Regions from separate parts of the Collibacillus ludicampi genome, predicted to be linked through region 2. Evidence: predicted binding sites of a transcription regulator. Region 2 holds the regulator's gene; the other holds the start of a gene.
What was found. The regulator LexA, encoded in region 2, represses DNA repair genes until DNA is damaged. The targets are predictions, from matches to a motif close to CGAACATATGTTCG.

Region 1: recA (recombinase RecA) is a predicted target of LexA. The motif match lies at 1,479-1,492, and genes of this name have one in related genera.

The regions. Positions count from the first base shown of each region.
Region 1 covers NZ_BOQE01000001.1:3,449,442-3,454,133, forward strand. The annotation lists gene DNHGIG_RS17550 (DEAD/DEAH box helicase) at 1-1,052, shown strand, start outside; gene recA (recombinase RecA) at 1,595-2,674, shown strand; gene DNHGIG_RS17560 (regulatory protein RecX) at 2,674-3,321, shown strand; gene rny (ribonuclease Y) at 3,470-4,692, shown strand, end outside.
Region 2 covers NZ_BOQE01000001.1:3,628,772-3,633,463, forward strand. The annotation lists gene mtnP (S-methyl-5'-thioadenosine phosphorylase) at 1-250, opposite strand, end outside; gene ligD (non-homologous end-joining DNA ligase) at 320-1,240, opposite strand; gene lexA (transcriptional repressor LexA) at 1,392-2,012, shown strand; gene glnA (type I glutamate--ammonia ligase) at 2,110-3,447, opposite strand; gene DNHGIG_RS18420 (MerR family transcriptional regulator) at 3,534-3,953, opposite strand; gene DNHGIG_RS18425 (methionine gamma-lyase family protein) at 4,061-4,692, opposite strand, start outside.

The DNA.
Region 1 (4,692 bases), 180 kb from region 2:
CTGCGACGATGCCGCCGGAAGTCAAACGGCTGTCTAACAAATATATGAGTAACCCGAAAAATGTGACGATTAATCGCGGAGAAGTGACCGTACCGTTAATCGATCAAGTGTACTATAAGGTACTGGAACGAAACAAATTAGAGAGTTTGTGCCGTATCATCGATTCGGAGGATGTGCCTTTGGGGATCATTTTTTGCCGGACGAAGCGAGGCGTTGATGAGTTGACGGAAGCTTTGATCTCCCGCGGGTATATGGCGGACGGCTTGCACGGGGATATGTCACAAGCGCAGCGGGATCGCGTCATGAAGAAGTTTCGCAATGGCGAGATCGAGATGCTTGTAGCTACCGATGTGGCGGCGCGCGGCATCGATGTGGAGAATGTCACGCACGTGATCAACTATGACATACCGCAAGATCCCGAATCGTACGTCCACCGCATCGGACGCACGGGGAGAGCGGGTAAACACGGTTTGGCGCTCACGCTTGTGACACCGCGTGAATTTAAACTGTTGAAAATGATTGAAAAAGAAACAAAAGCAAAGATCGTTCCGCGGGAAGTTCCTTCACTTGCGGATGTTGCGGAACGCCAAGCGGAAATGTGGCGCGAGCGTTTGCGTACCGCTGTGCAAGAGGGTGGAGTATCCCATTATCGTGCTGTTCTTGGCAACCTTGTGGATGAATTCGATCCGATCGACCTCGCGGCGGCAGCGCTCAAATTGGCCAGTTCCGATGAGCTTTCCCGTGAGGCTGAAGACAATTATGATTTCGGTGAAACGGGAGGAGCTCCGGGAATGGTGCGTTTCTTCCTGAATATCGGCCGAAGCGCGAAGATCGGTCCTTCCGATTTAATCCGCGCGATCTCGGAAGAAGCTGGAGTTCCAGGACAAGCTATCGGCAAGATCGACATTTTTGACAAGTTTACGTTCCTGGAAGTGGAACAGGAATCGGCTCCGTTCGTGTATGAAGCATTGCGTCAATCGCGGATCAACGGAACACGCGTCAACCTAGAGCCGGCTCGGCCGCGTGAACGCACGGTGAGCGGACGCCGTTAGTCTCTTCCGTACAGCCCAAGTCGCGTGCGCGTTTCAACGGCGGGGCGGAAATTGCCTTCGATGATTCGAGGGCAATTTTTATTTATGCCTCCATGCTGTATGGGCGGCGTCATTAGATCATGAAAAGTGTCTTCGAGCGGGCGTAATGCTTTGCGTGGGTCAGCGACTTTGGAGGTCGTCTCGCTACCTTTTGGACGATATGGGGGTATATGCATTGCGCGTAATTGCGACTTTGAAGGTCGTCTCGCAACATTTGATTATGATTCCATGCGAGACGACCTTCACGGAGCATGAGCGCAATGCATATACCCTCTGAGACGACCTCCTCGGAGCCTGAACGCCAAGCATATGCCCGCTACGACGACCTTCATTGAACCCAAGCGCAAAGCGATACATCCACCCAAGCCTTATTACCCCTACCAATTACGAACAAACGTTTGCATTCTGGCGTAGAATCGATTAAAATAATAGCAGCAGGAATGATTGTCGCTGATCGCGAATTATAAGAATGGAAATGAGTTCATAAGAAGGGGTTGTATAGTTTGAGCGACCGTAAAGCAGCTTTAGATCAGGCGTTGCGCCTTATCGAGAAACAATTTGGCAAAGGCTCGATCATGAAACTTGGAGAAGCAACAAACATGATGTCGGTGGAAACCGTTTCCTCCGGGTCTCTCGCGCTCGATATTGCACTTGGAGTCGGAGGTTTTCCGCGCGGCAGGATTATTGAAATATACGGTCCCGAATCGTCCGGTAAGACAACCGTCGCATTGCACACGATCGCAGAAGTGCAGAAAATCGGCGGTCAAGCGGCATTTATTGACGCGGAGCACGCCTTGGATCCTGTGTATGCACAGAAGCTTGGAGTCAATATCGACGAATTGCTGATCTCACAACCGGATACCGGGGAACAGGCGCTCGAAATCGCGGAGGCGCTTGTGCGCAGCGGTGCTGTAGATGTCATCGTAATCGACTCGGTTGCCGCTCTCGTTCCCAAAGCTGAGATCGACGGGGAGATGGGAGATGCTCACGTTGGCTTGCAGGCGAGACTCATGTCCCAAGCGCTGAGAAAGTTGTCGGGAGCGATTTCCAAATCGAAGACACTCGCGATTTTTATTAACCAAATCCGGGAAAAAGTAGGCGTGATGTTCGGTAATCCGGAAACCACGACGGGGGGAAGAGCGTTAAAGTTTTATTCCACGATCCGCTTGGAAGTGCGCAGGGCCGAAGCCCTGAAGCAGGGGAATGAACTCGTTGGAAATCGCGTGAAAATTAAAGTGGTGAAGAATAAAGTCGCGCCGCCTTTTAAATCGGCTGATGTTGATATCATGTTCGGCGAAGGGATTTCCCGCGAGGGCAGTATTATCGATATGGGAACCGAACTAGATATCATCACGAAGAGCGGTGCTTGGTATTCTTTCCAAGACGAACGTTTGGGCCAGGGGCGTGAAAATGCGAAACAATTCCTCAAGGAGCATCCGGAGATTGCTAATCAGATTGAGGAGAAGATTCGCGAATATTATAATGTCTCTGGTCCGGGAGCGAAGGTCAGCGTTCCAGCCGCAACCGATGAGAGCTTTGACGAATTTGAAGGGATTTTTAGTGATTCCTTGATCGACGAGTAATGGATAAGCATACGATCACTGCGATTAAGGCGGAGCGCTCCAGCCATGATCGGGTATGCGTGTTTATAAACGGTGATCCGGTTTTGCGTGTAAGACGCGAAGTGGTTGTGAAAGCGAAGTTGCGGGTGGGGCAGGTGTTATCCTCGGAGGAGTTGGATGCCCTCCGTGCGGAAGAACAACTCGGCTTTGCCAAGGATCTTGCAATCAAGTATCTCGCCGCCCGGCCCCGTTCCGCCTATCAGCTTCGTGTGTATCTTGTGCGAAAGGGATTTTCGGAAGCCGTTATCCAGCAGGTGTTTCAATTTTTGTCCGAATACGGATATGTAGACGACAAACGTTACGCGGAAGGCTTTGTGCGAAGTCGATTGCAAGATCGGCCGCGAAGTGAGCGCATGTTGCGTTTTGAATTACAACAAAAAGGTATCGCGGATGAAGTGATCGATGAAGTGTTAGCTTCCGCATGTGTGGATGATCAAAAGACTGCGCTTGCTCTGGCTCGTGCGCGCCTCGCGAAAATGAGGGACGTTGATGAACGGGTACTTACGCGCCGGCTTGGCTCTTTTCTTGCTCGTAGAGGATATCGTATGGGTACGATTCAGGAAATCTTGCGAACCATCAAAAACACCTCCAATCTTGACAATGATTGACACAAAAGTTACAATTAAATTGCGTATGAGCAGCTTGATCGGTCACTGTCAAGTTGACAGTCTGATGTACCGATTTATACAACCTATTAGAGGGTCTGCGTCGTCTAGCTCAGACTGATACGTTTCTGAGCAAGGAGGCGTTACCCATATGTCATACCTCTTGATTGTTGCTTTTTCCTTAATCTTCCTGTTGGTGGGTATGGCGATCGGCTACGTCTTACGGCGTTCTTTCGCGGAGAGAAAGATCCAATCCGCCGAAGAACGTGCAGCCCAGATCGTCGACCAAGCTACGAGGGAAGCGGAAGCCAAGATGAAGGAAGCGATCATCGAAGCGAAGGAAGAAGTACACAAGCTGCGTTCCGAAGCCGAAAAAGATATCCGCGAGCGGCGTAACGAGATTCAACGACTTGAGCGACGCTTACTTCAGAAAGAGGAAACGCTTGATCGTAAGACCGAAGCGATTGAGAAGCGCGGAGAAATTTTGGCGATAAAAGAACGTAATGTGGAAGAGATGAGGGAGCAAGTTGAAGAGCTCTATCGGGCTCAAGCGGCCGAATTAGAAAGAATTAGCGGTTTGACACGAGAAGAAGCGCGCAATTTGATTCTCTCGAATGTAGAAGCGGAATGCCGTCATGAAGCTGCTATGCTCATGAAAGAGATTGAGCAACAGGCGCGGCTGGAGGCGGATAAGAAAGCAAAGGAGATCATCTGTACGGCGATTCAACGCTGTGCTGCCGATCATGTTGCGGAAACTACCGTTTCAGTTGTAGCTTTACCGAATGATGAAATGAAAGGCCGTATTATCGGTCGTGAAGGGCGAAATATTCGAGCCCTAGAAACTTTAACAGGGATCGACCTTATTATCGACGATACACCGGAGGCAGTCATTCTGTCTGGATTTGATCCCGTACGCAGGGAAATCGCCCGTGTGGCTTTGGAGAAATTGGTTGCGGATGGGCGTATCCATCCCGCTCGAATCGAGGAAATGGTTGAAAAAGCACGTCGTGAAATCGACGAGCGTATTCGTGAAGAAGGAGAGCAAGCGACTTTCGAAACGGGCGTAACCGGCTTACACCCCGATTTGATCAAAATCCTCGGTCGCTTGAAATATCGGACCAGTTACGGTCAAAACGTTTTAAAACATTCAATTGAAGTTGCGCATCTTGCTGGATTGATGGCGGCGGAACTGGGATTGGATATAAATTTGGCGAAGCGCGCCGGATTGTTACATGATATAGGGAAGGCGATTACCCACGAAGTGGAAGGTTCCCATGTTGAGATCGGTCTTGATCTGGCTAAGAAGTATAAAGAACATCCCGTCGTGATCAATGCGATCGGTGCTCATCATGGTGATATGGAATATACGTCGCC
Region 2 (4,692 bases):
CCGTCGCCAGAACCTGCTGCACCCCCAACTCTTGCAACGCACGGATGTTCGCGCGAAAGTTGATTTTGTGTGGCGGTACAGAATGTTTATAACCGTGACGTGGCAGGAAAACAATCCGTTTCCCTTTGTATTCGCCTATGGTAACTTCTACAGCACCGAAAGATGTATGTATCATTTGACGAGTGGAATGATCCAGCAACGCCGGATCGTAAACGCCAGTCCCCCCGATTATCGCGAATTCTGCTTGCATGGGCTCCTCCTTTAATCACCGTACCAGGTATTGGGTCATAACCATTTAATCAGAGGATGTTCTCCTTCGTCAAGATGAGGAATGTTGGCGTATCAATTGTAGCAACTCTCCAATGTCTACTCCGGGACGAGTCAGAGGTGCGAACAAATCGCCCAATGTATTCACGCGTGATACCATGTTTACAATCGTAAAATCTTCGGGTACAACCCCTTTTTGCAGTTCCTCCCAAGTGAGAGGGGCGGATACACAAGCCTTTGCAACCGCTCTGGCCGAATACGGAGCGATCAACGTTTTGTTCGGCGCATGTTGCAGGTAGTCGATATACACTTTGTCCCCGCGATCCTTCACCATCCGCTCAACTGTAATGATTTTCGGGTATTTTTCTGCCATAAACCGACCGATGAAGGAAGTGATCATCCGGGTGTCTTCATATGAAAAACCTAGAGCGAGCGGAATGAATATTTGGATACCGGATGCGCCTGAGGTTTTCGGATAAGAAGGGAGCCCCAGATCGTCCAAAACCTCCTTCAAACGTAACGCGACTTCTCTTACCTTTTCAAATCCGGGAACAGACGGATCCAAATCAAACGCGATGTTCGTCGGACTATTCGGCGCTTGGATTTGGGAAAACCACGGATGAAGCTCAATACAAGCATGATTGGCCAACCAGATGAGAGTGCTCGTATCATTCGCTAACATGTAATGAATGGTTCGTTTGCTCTCCTCCGACCAAACAGGATACGTATTGACCCATTTCGGCGTTTCTTTCGGCGCGTTCTTCTGATAAAACGAGTGCGCGTGAATCCCGTCCGGAAAACGGATCACTGTCAACGGCCGATTTTTCAAATGAGGAATTAAGTAAGAAGCCATTTGAATGATGTACTGGATATATTCCGCTTTGGTAATCCCCGCTTCCGGCCAAAGCACCTTATCAAGGTTCGTAACGCGTACAGGATGTTCACAGATAAGCGTATTCCCATCAGCCGTCATAAGAACCCTCCTCAAACTATTCATTCAGTAGAGTTCCCAGACTGGAGAATTTCCACATGCGAACTCATGTTTGTATAATTTGCCATCCTATGATATAATTCAAGTAAACGACGTGTGTTTACGAGATCTGCGTAATAGGAGAGTTATTTTCATGGTCAAATTATCGAAAAGGCAACAGCAGATTATCGATTTTATAAAGAAAGAAGTTCGGGAAAAAGGATATCCGCCTTCTGTTCGGGAAATTGGGGAAGCGGTCGGTCTGGCTTCCAGTTCAACCGTGCACGGACATTTAGCAAGGCTTGAACAAAAAGGGCTAATCCGTAGGGATCCGACGAAACCAAGGGCAATTGAAGTGTTGGATACGGATGAGTACATGGCAGATTATGAATATTCGACCGTGATGGCCCCCATCATCGGCAAAGTTACGGCGGGCAGCCCGATCACAGCGATCGAAAACATCGAAGACTATTTCCCCCTTCCCTCCCGTTTTGTCGGAGACGCGGAAGTGTTTCTTCTTCAGGTACAAGGGGATTCGATGATTGAAGCGGGTATCCTCGACGGAGATCTTGTCATCGTACGCAAACAGTCGACCGCCCAGAACGGTGAGATTGTTGTCGCGATGACGGAAGAGGGAGAAGCGACTGTGAAACGCTTCTTCAAGGAATCGGATCACATTCGTTTACAGCCTGAGAATGCTTCTATGGAACCATTGCGCTATCATAACGTAGTGATCTTAGGAAAGGTGATCGGCGTCTTCCGTCATATCTTTTAAGATCGAATGGTGTTAATCGTATCCTTTAACAAACAGGTAAGCATGCAATCGAAACAAAAAACTCCGGCGGTAAACCGGAGTTTTTTGTTATTCATCCTTAATAAAGAGATAAGTATTGATCGCGTTCCCATGGTGTGACGTGCGTACGGAACATGTCCCACTCGATCGTTTTCGCTTCTACGAAATGTGTGAGTGCATGTTCACCGAGAGCACTGCAGATCACTTCATCGGCAAGAAGCTCGTCAATCGCTTCTTTCAAGCTGCCAGGCAAGGACAGAATGCCTTCTCTTTCACGTTCCGCATCACTCATGACATAGATATTGCGATTGACTGCTTCCGGCAACGGAAGTTCACGTTTAATTCCGTCGAGACCCGCTTTCAACATGACTGCAAGAGCCAAGTACGGGTTACAGGAAGGATCCGGGTTACGGACTTCAATCCGTGTAGACAAACCGCGGGAAGCAGGGATGCGAACGAGCGGCGAACGATTTTTCGCAGACCAAGCGATGTAAACAGGTGCTTCGTATCCCGGAACGAGCCGCTTGTACGAGTTGACCGTCGGGTTCGTGATCGCTGCAAAGCCGCGAGCGTGCGCCAGAATACCCGCCAGATAATGTTTCGCAACTTTTGAAAGGCCCAGCTCGTCATGTTCGTCGTAGAATGCATTGCCCTTCTCGGTGAAGAGGGATTGGTGTGTATGCATTCCGGAACCGTTGACGCCGAATAACGGTTTCGGCATAAATGTTGCATGTAAACCGTATTGACGTGCGATTGTCTTGACAACTAATTTAAATGTCATGATATTGTCTGCAGCTTGGACGGCATCCGCATATTTGAAATCGATCTCATGTTGCCCGATCGCCACCTCGTGGTGAGAAGCCTCGATTTCAAATCCCATTTTTTCGAGAGCAAGAACGATTTCACGACGGCAGTTTTCCCCGAGATCGACAGGTGCAAGATCGAAATAACCGCCTTTATCGTTGACTTCCATGGTAGGATTGCCTTGTTCGTCCATTTTGAAGAGGAAGAATTCCGGCTCCGGACCCACATTCATACTCGTGAAGCCCATTTCTTTCGCTTCTGCGAGCACACGCTTCAAGATGCCACGGGGATCCCCTTCAAACGGAGTTCCGTCAGGCATATAGATGTCACAGATCAGACGGGCAACTTTTCCATGCTCGCTGCCCCATGGGAAGATCAGCCATGTGGAGAGATCAGGGTAGAGATACATATCCGATTCCTCGATACGTACGAACCCTTCGATGGAGGAACCGTCAAACATCATCTTATTGTCAAGGACTTTTTCAAGTTGTGAAATAGGTACTTCCACATTTTTGATCACACCGAGAAGGTCTGTGAACTGCAGGCGCAGATAACGGACATTCTCTTCCTTGGCCATGCGAATAATGTCTTCGCGGGTATAATTGCGGTTCATGTTCTGGTAGCCTCCTTTTGTATATACAGATGCGAATGAATAAAAATTCGCATCGGGATTAACCTGTCACAACACCACTTCCATGATTAGTGGAAAAAACGTGAAAGCTCTCCTTGGATCAAACTGTTCGGTAAACCCGGACGGCTTGCTCTCGTTATGATTTCCTTTTTCAGCAGATCATGCAACTCTTGTTCCGTGAGCTCTTTTCTCTCTTTACGCTCGGGCCCTATCTTCACATCCGCTTCCGGTAACTGAGAAGCTTCAGGTGCAACGCCTACCATTTTTTTGATCCCAGCAATGTTCAACCCTTGATCGATATATCGTTTAATTTCTAACAAACGTTCCACATCGTTAAAAGAAAACAATCGTTGTTTACCTTCCGTTCTTGCAGGGCGAATTAACCCGTGTTGTTCATAGTAACGAATCTGGCGGGCAGAAAGATCCGTAAGCTTCTGCACGATTCCAATGGGAAAAAGCGCCAAATTCCGCCTGATTTCATCGTTCATGTGGAATCCCCCTCTGTTAGAAATTCCAACCGACACTTGTATTATAAAATTGGTACAATAAAAGTGTCAAGCAGTGTTAATTAATTTGACATAAAAAACCCGAATGACTACAGCAATTGTTTTTCCATCATGGTTTGAACCGCTAAAAGAATGGCCAATTTGGCATGTTCATATGTAAGCCCGCCTTGTAAAAAACCGATATAAGGTTCGCGCAAGGGACCATCCGCCGATAGTTCCAAAGAAGCACCTTGTACAAATGTGCCGGCCGCCATGATCACGGGATCCGCGTATCCTGGCATTGCCCAGGGTTCGGGGCGCACGTGAGAATCGACAGGTGATGCCGCTTGAATCGATTGACAAAATGAAATCAGCCGCTCTTTTGTCCCCAAACGGAACGCCTGGATAATATCCGTTCTTTTCGCATTCCATTTCGGCAGTGTTTCAAGCCCCAACTTTTCGAAAAGCAAAGCGGCAAACACCGCACCTTTTAATGCCTCTCCTACTACATGCGGCGCCAAGAAGAAACCTTGTAGAATATGACGGTTCATCCCTAGCATCGCGCCCTGTTCCGCGCCGATACCTGGCGCGGTCAAGCGGCAGGCCGCTTGTGCCACAAGATCTGCCTTTCCCACAATATATCCCCCGGAATGAGCCAAACCGCCGCCCGGATTTTTGATCAGGGAGCCAACGATGAGATCGGCACCAACTGCCGTTGGTTCTCTCTCTTCCGTAAATTCAC